One region of the Finegoldia magna ATCC 29328 genome, then DNA from elsewhere that is predicted to be linked to it. Evidence: predicted binding sites of a transcription regulator. Region 1 holds the regulator's gene; the other holds the start of a gene.

The links. Region 1 encodes HrcA, which represses chaperone genes, less so after heat shock. Its sites were predicted from a motif close to ATTAGCACTCNATANTATNGAGTGCTAAT; they were not measured.
Region 2: a site for HrcA is predicted at 2,012-2,040, ahead of FMG_RS04745 (co-chaperone GroES). Genes of this name have one in related genera too.

What each region holds. Positions count from the first base shown of each region.
Region 1 is NC_010376.1:844,344-848,795, reverse strand. It holds gene lepA (translation elongation factor 4) at 1-72, shown strand, start outside; gene hemW (radical SAM family heme chaperone HemW) at 120-1,223, shown strand; gene hrcA (heat-inducible transcriptional repressor HrcA) at 1,305-2,351, shown strand; gene FMG_RS04210 (nucleotide exchange factor GrpE) at 2,341-2,901, shown strand; gene dnaK (molecular chaperone DnaK) at 2,943-4,452, shown strand, end outside.
Region 2 is NC_010376.1:957,949-962,400, forward strand. It holds gene groL (chaperonin GroEL) at 71-1,690, opposite strand; gene FMG_RS04745 (co-chaperone GroES) at 1,704-1,988, opposite strand; gene FMG_RS04750 (DNA-3-methyladenine glycosylase family protein) at 2,166-3,050, opposite strand; gene FMG_RS04755 (Glu/Leu/Phe/Val family dehydrogenase) at 3,050-4,315, opposite strand; gene FMG_RS04760 (glycine--tRNA ligase) at 4,320-4,452, opposite strand, start outside.

The DNA of each region.
Region 1 (4,452 bases):
AGGTCTGTAGGTAGTGTAGATGTTCCTCAAGAAGCTTTCTTATCAGTATTAAAATACGATGAAGTAAATTAAAATTATTAAGCCAAGCGAAAGTTTGGCTTATTTTTGTAGGAGGAATTATGAAAGGAATTTATATTCACATACCTTTTTGCGACTATAAATGTAATTACTGTGATTTTTCAACCATGACAAAACAATATAATAGAGTTGATGAATACTTTAGATTACTACAGAAAGAAATAACTATTTACAAAAATCCAAATGAGAAGATAGATACCATTTATATAGGTGGAGGAACTCCCAATCTTGTAGATTCAAAATATATTAAAGAAATATACAATCTATTAAATAAGAGTTTTGATTTACAAATAAAGGAATTTACTATTGAATGTAATCCTGAATTTGTCACAAAAGAAAAAATAGAATCATATAAAAGTATTGGTGTAGATAGAATATCTTTGGGTGTTCAATCATTCAATGATGAATATAACAGATTTTTAGGAAGAGGACATAAAGTAACAGATGTTTTAAAATCTTTTGAGATAATTAAACAATATATTGATAATATTTCAATTGATTTAATATTCGGATTTCCAAATCAAACTTTAGAATCTTTGGACAATGATCTTAATTATATAAGAAAACTTGCTCCAAATCACGTATCCTGGTATAACATGATTCTAGAACCAGGAACTAAATTTTATAAAGATTATGAAGATATCAATAGAAATAACGATATCGAATATGAAATGTATGTAAAAATTTGTAAAGGGTTAGAAGATTATAATCACTATGAAATTTCAAATTTTGCAAAAGACGATTTTGAATCCAAACATAATAAAATTTACTGGAAAGATGAAAATTATTATGGGTTTGGATTATCTTCATCTGGATATATTAACCAGAAAAGATATACCAATGAGTTTTTCTATCCTAACTATAAGAGAAAAATAATAAATGAACAAAAGCCAATAAATTTTTCAGAGAATATTGATTTAGAAAAGAGAGAATTTGAATTTATAATAACTAATATGAGATTAAAAGAAGGATTAGATTTAAAAGAATACAATCAAAAGTTTGGCATAGATTTATATAAAAATAACAAAAACATGATAGATAAGTGGATTAAAGAAAGATTATTAACATTAGAAAATAATCATTTAAGCTTTACAGATCAGGGATTTTTCATATCTAATACTTTTTTTATAGATATTTTAGTTTAACACTTGACACAGTAGTGATCGTGATGTATAATTTTATTATCACTCAAGGTAATAGGTTGCTAACAAAAAAGAGGTGAGATTTTGAATGAACATTTAACGCAAAGAAAATTTAATATCTTACTAGCTACTATAGATAATTATATAAAGACAGCTCAACCAATCGGATCACGTGTTTTATCGAAAAATTATAATATAGGATTTAGTCCAGCAACAATTAGAAACGAAATGAGCGATTTAGGTGATTTAGGATATTTAGTACAATCCCATATTTCATCGGGAAGAATCCCATCGCAAAAAGCTTTCAGATTGTATGTAGATTATATCCTGGATAAACTGTATAAAAGTGACGAATCTAGTTCTTCATTAATGTCTATAAGGAAGCCATATGAAAGAATTGTTGAACCAGAAAAATTAATTAAATCTTCTTCACAATTCATATCTGAGATAACCCAGTATCCGGTGATTTCTATGTTAAAAAAATCAGATAAGATGCGTCTATCTCACATAGAGTTGCTTCCAATCAGTGAATATAATTATGTATTATTAACTTTATATGATTCTGGTGATTTAAATCATACTGTAATTTCATCAGAGCAAATCATTGAACAAAACGAATTAATTAAGATAAATTTTCTATTGAAAAAACTTTTTTTAGGGAAAAACCTAAATGAAGTTTATGATAATTTAGAAGAATTTTCTTCGAAATACAAATATAATGATCTTTTTAAAGGAGCGATTACCGAAATTATTGAAAATGAAAAAGATAAGTTATCCTCTATGTATGTATCAGTTGAAGGCTTATCAAATATTTTCAAATACAGTGAATACAATGACTTAAGCAAAGTTCAAAGCATAATAGAGTACCTTGAAGACAAAGATAAAATTGTAAGTATTCTAAATTCTTCAGATAATTTCTTAGATATTAAAGTTGGGGATGAGAATAATGAACAACCTCTTGTTGAAAATACAATTATTAAAAGTTCTTATTTCTTCAATAAAAACAATATCGGTGTTATAGCTATCGTAGCTCCCATGAGAATGAATTATGAACTTTCAATAGAAGCTATGTTCAAATTATCGAGAAGAATTAACGGATTAATTATTAGGGGGGATTATTATGAAAGATAATGAAGAAAATATGAAAACAAGTCATTCTTCAGATAATACATTAAATGATGATTATGACTTAGGGATAAAAGATACCAATCAAAACGACAATGATTCTATAGAAGAAGAAATAAATGTTGATAAAGATGAGGTAGTAAATACTGAAATAGAAGATTTAAAAGATTCTTTAAAAAGATTACAAGCAGATTTTATAAATTATAAAAATAGAACAAATAGAGAGAAACAGCAGTCTATTGAATTGGCTAATGAGTCTTTAATTTTGAAAATTTTACCTATAATAGATGATTTAGACAGAGCTATTAATAGTAAAGAAGAAAAAGATGAGTTTTCTAGTGGAATAGAGTTAATTAGAGATAACTTACTTCTATCATTAAAGGAATTTGGCTTAGAAGAAGTAGATTGTTCAGATAAATTTGATCCAAATTATCATCATGCAGTTATTACTGAAGATAGTGATAAAGGATCAGATAAGATACTAGAAGTATTCCAAAAAGGATATATTTTAAATAACAAATGCATTAGGCCTGCAATGGTCAAAGTTAGTAAATAAGAATTTTTAATATAGATAAAAATCTAAAGGGGGATTTTATAATGAGTAAAGTAATAGGTATTGATTTAGGTACAACAAATTCAGCAGTAGCAGTTATGGAAGGTGGAGAATCAGTTATAGTTCCTAACTCCGAAGGTAATAGAACTACTCCATCAATTGTAGCGTTCACTAAAGATGGTGAAAGATTAGTCGGAGAAACAGCAAAAAGACAAGCAATTACAAACCCAGATAGAACAATCACTTCAATTAAAAGAGAGATGGGTACTGAATACAAAGTTAATATTGATGGAAAAGATTATACACCAGAAGAAATTTCGGCGATGATTTTACAAAAATTAAAAGCTGATACTGAAAGCTATTTAGGGGAAGAAGTTACAGAAGCTGTAATTACAGTTCCTGCATACTTTACAGACTCTCAAAGACAAGCAACTAAAAACGCTGGTAAGATTGCTGGATTAAACGTAAAAAGAATTATCAACGAACCAACAGCAGCTGCATTAGCTTATGGTATTGATAAAGAAACTGATCAACACAAAGTTATGGTTTATGACTTAGGTGGCGGTACATTTGATGTTTCAATTCTTGAAGTTGGAGATGGAGTATTTGAAGTATTAGCTACACGTGGTAACAACAGACTAGGTGGGGATGATTTTGATGAAAAATTATTGAACTACTTAGCAGATGAATTCATGAAACAAAATGGTGTAGATTTAAGAAAAGATCCTACTTCAAAACAAAGACTTAAAGATGCAGCAGAAAATGCAAAGAAAGAATTATCTACAAGAGTTTCTACAAATGTAAACTTACCATTTATTTCTGCAGTAAACGGAACTCCTGTTCACTTAAATATGGATATTACAAGATCTAAATTTGATGAGTTAACATCTGATTTAGTTGAAGAATCTTTAAAACCAGTAAGACAAGCATTAGAAGATGCTGGATTAAGTCACAATGATATAGAAAAAGTATTACTAGTTGGTGGTTCTACAAGAATACCAGCAGTTCAAGAAGCTGTTAAGAAATTAATTGGAAAAAATCCACAAAAAGACATCAATCCAGATGAATGTGTAGCAATTGGTGCAGCTTTACAAGGTGGTGTATTGACAGGTGAAGTAAAAGACTTATTATTACTTGATGTTACACCTTTGTCATTAGGTATTGAAACACTAGGTGGCGTTTGCACTAAGCTAATTGAAAGAAACACTACTATTCCAACAAAAAAATCACAAGTATTTACAACTGCTGCTGACGGTCAAACATCTGTAGAAATCAAAGTTCTTCAAGGTGAAAGAGAAATGGCAGCTGACAATACTTTGTTAGGACAATTTAACTTAACTGAAATTCCTGCAGCACCAAGAGGAGTGCCACAAATCGAAGTAACATTTGATATTGACGCAAATGGTATTGTTAATGTTAGTGCTAAGGACTTGGGATCTGGAAAACAACAAGCTATGACAATCACATCTTCAACAAAAATGAGCGATGATGAAATAAAGAGAAAAGTTGACGAAGCAAGCAAATACGCTGAAGAAGATAAGAACAAAAAAGAAA
Region 2 (4,452 bases), 110 kb from region 1:
ATTTTCAACTAACATCTTTAATTTTTTTCATAAAAAAAGATGAGGAATATACATCCTCATCTTTGATTTATTACATATAAGCGCCTGGACCTGGTTGAGGCATAGCTGGCTCGTCTTTTTTTATTGTTACAACTGCTGCTTCTGTTGTTAATAATAGACTTGCAACCGATGCTGCATTTTGTAGTGCTGATAATGTTACTTTTGTTGGATCTACAATTCCGGCTTTTAACATATCTACATATTCGCCTTTGTATGCATCAAATCCTATTCCCTTATCTTTATTTTTTACATTTTCTACTATTACTGAGCCGTCGATTCCAGCATTAATTGCGATTTGTTTTACAGGTTCTTCTAATGCTTTTAAAATTATTTTAACACCTGTTTTTTCATCACCCTCAACGTCATCGACAAGTTTTTCAACTTCTTCAATAATATCTAATAGAATTGTTCCACCACCAGCTACAATTCCTTCTTCAACTGCTGCTCTTGTAGCTGCAAGAGCGTCTTCTATTCTCAATTTTCTTTCTTTTAATTCTGTTTCTGTAGCTGCTCCGACTTCAATTACTGCAACTCCACCAGATAATTTTGCTAATCTTTCTTGTAGTTTTTCTCTATCGTATTCAGAATCAGTTTCAGGAATTCTGTTTTGGATTTGGTTAATTCTTTCTTCAATTTTTGATTGGTCGCCGTTACCATCAACAATTGTTGTTTTATCTTTTGATACATTAACTTTTCTTGCTCTTCCAAGCATATCAAATGATGCATCTTTTAATTCGATTCCCAAATCTTCTGTAATTAATTGTGCTCCAGTTAAAATGCAAATATCTTCAAGCATTTCTTTTCTTCTATCTCCGAATCCTGGTGCCTTTACAGCTACACAATTGAAAGTTCCTCTGATTTTATTTAAAACTAATGTTGCTAGTGCTTCACCTTCAACATCTTCAGCGATTATAAATAATGGCTTACCTTGTTGAACAACTTGTTCTAATAATGGCAATATATCTTGAATATTTGTAATTTTTCTGTCAGTAACTAAAATGAATGGATCTTCCATTGCTGCAACCATTTTGTCTGAATCAGAAACCATGTAAGGAGAAACATATCCTCTATCGAATTCCATACCTTCTACAACATTTAATGTAGTTCCCATAGATTTTGATTCCTCAACAGTAATTACACCATTGTTTCCAACTTTTTCCATAGCCTCTGCAATTAGTTTACCAATAGTTTCATCTGCAGCTGATACGCTACCAACATTAGCAATTTCTTCTTTTGTAGTAACGCTGTGACTTCTAGCTTTGATAGCTTCTACAGACTTCTCAACAGCTTTTTTTATACCTTTTTGCAAAACTATAGGATTAGCACCAGCTGCTAAGTTTTTCAATCCTTCTCTAATAATAGCTTGAGCTAAAAGTGTTGCAGTAGTTGTACCATCACCTGCTACGTCATTTGTTTTTGTCGCAACTTCTTTTACTAATTGTGCACCCATGTTTTCGTATTCATCTTCAAGTTCAATTTCTCTTGCAATTGAAACACCATCATTTGTAATCAATGGTGCGCCGTATTCTTTATCTAAAACTACATTGCGACCTTTTGGTCCCAATGTTACTTTAACTGTATCTGATAATTTATTAATACCTTCTACCATGCTTTTACGAGCATCATCTGAAAATTTAATTTGTTTTGCCATAAAATTTATCCTCCTATTCTACAACTGCTAGAATATCTTCATATTTTACTAGAATATAATCTGTATCTTCTAGTTTTATTTCTGTTCCAGCATATTTTGAGTATATAACTTTATCTCCAACTTTAATGTTGCCTTTCATTTTTTCATCTTCTTCTACTTCAGAACCAATAGCTAATACTTCTGCATAAACAGGAGCTTCTTTGGCTGAAGAAGGGAGAACTATTCCAGAGAATGTTTTTTCTTCTTCTTTTTCTTGTTTTTTTAATACTAATCTATCACCAATAGGTTTTAAATTCATAATATCCTCCTTCAGAATCTTTTGTTAGCACTCTAACTTGATGAGTGTTAATACTCTTATATAATAAACCACACTTTTGTTTTTATCAAGCATATTTATCAGTGTTTAAGCAAAGATATCTGTATTTATTTCAGTTTTTATCCTTTTATGTCTTTTTTTATTATTTGATTTTAATGGTTATTTTCCAATTGTATTTTCTCTTCCATAGTAGAATAAATATTGTTGTGCATATCCTGCATATTCGCCAAATAAATCATCTGCATATTTTGCAATTAAATTCTTATTCGTTTCTTCCTTAATGAACAAATACTCCATAACTCTTTTGATCCATACATCAACAGGAAATGTATTGTGTCTGTTGTATGAAAAAAGCATAATACAATCAGCAACTTTTGGTCCAACTCCAGGAAGCTTGATTAATTCTTTTCTCAATTCTTCATTTGATAATTTGTCGATTTCCAAAATATCAAACTCATTATTTGCAACCATTTTTGAAACGTCCACAATTCTTTTATCTCTAAATCCTACTCTGCACACTTCTCTCATTTCTTGTACTGGTACTTTTGCCAAATCTTCAGGCTTAGGAAAAGAATATAATTTTCTACCGTTAAAATCGCCCAAAAATTTTCCGTAATTTTCACAAATTATATTTACGGATTTCATAATTCTTGGTATTTGATTGTTCGCCGATATAATAAATGAAATTATAGTTGAGAATTTATCCTGATTTAAAATTCTAATTCCATCACCATATTCTAATGCGTTTTTTAAAGTTTCATTAAATGATAATTTTTCTTTTATCTTTGTATAGTTAGTCTTTAAATCAAAATAATTTTCCCATTTTTTATAGTAATCTTCTTCTGTGCAGTTTTTAATATATACGTAATCTCCAACTAAACTTACATTGCAGTACATGTCACCGTCAATTGTTGTATATGACATATCGTCTTCTTTGTACCATCTAAAAGCCTGCCCACATTCAAAAATGTGGGTAGGGTTAAAAGATGATTGTTTGATTTTTGTAAGTTTTAATTCATCATCAAATTCTATTTTTGCTTGCATTAATACCATCCGCGTATTTTCATAGTATTGCTAATCTTTTTGATTGAATTTACATAAGCAGCTTGTCTCAATGTTATATTAAGTTTTTTAGATAAAGCCCAAATTTCATCAAATGATTTGTCAATCAATTGATATTCCTTGTCTCTTACTTCTTCTTCTGACCAGTAATATCCATCTTTGTTTTGTACCCATTCGAAATAAGATACTGTTACTCCACCAGAGTTTGCTAAAATATCAGGAACAATAACTACATTTTTTTCATTTAAGATTTCATCTGCATCCTTTGTTATAGGTCCATTTGCACCTTCTACAATGATTTTCGCTTTAATTGAATTAACATTTTCAGTTGTAATTGCATTTTCCAAAGCAGCAGGAATCAAAACATCAACATCAGCTGCGAAAAATTCCTCATTTGAAATTACTTCGCATCCTTCAATGCTAGCAAAATCTTTATCTTGTGTTTGAGAGATTTCATAGCATTCTTCAAAGTTGAATCCGTCTTCCTTGTGAATTGCAAATACTCCTCTTTGCTTATTGTATTCCATGATGTATTTGACTTTCATACCATGTTCAAGCACATATTTTAAAGTATAAATACCAACATTGCCTAATCCTTGTAATGCAACAGTCGTTTCTTCTAGTTTTTTATCCAAATTTAAAACAACTTTTTTTGCGCTTAGAGCTACTGAAAATCCTGTAGCTTCAGTTCTACCCAATGATCCACCAAATTCAATTGGTTTTCCAGTGAAAGTTCCAATTTGATTAGTACCAGTTAATTTGTTGTATTCATCAGCCATCCAGCTCATGATTTTTCCGTTTGTATTAACATCGGGAGCTGGGATATCAAAATCTTCTCCTAAATATTTGTACATTCCATCTACAAATCCTCTGGATAATCTTTCTAATTCGCCTTCAGAAAGCTTTGATGGATCAACAATTATTCCACCTTTTCCTCCACCATAAGGTAAATTTGTTACTTGACATTTAAATGTCATCCATATAGACAAAGCTTTGACTTCATCCAAATTAACATCTTCTCTAAATCTCAATCCACCTTTAGTAGGACCCATAGCATTATTGTGTTGTGATCTATAACCTTTGAATACTTTCATTGATCCATCATCCATTTTTACTGGAATATTAATTTCAATTACTCTGTAAGGATCTTTCAATAATTCATAAACGCTATCGTCTAACTTTAAAATCTCACAAGCCTTTTTTATTTGATATCTTGCATTTTCCAATGGATTCAATGTTTCTGTCATATAATTAAAACTCCATTTCTTTATTTACAAATTCAATAATTTCTTCAACTGTCATTCTCTTTTGCTCCATAGAGTCTCTATCTCTGATAGTAACTGTATTATCTTCTAATGTATCAAAATCTATAGTTACACAGTAT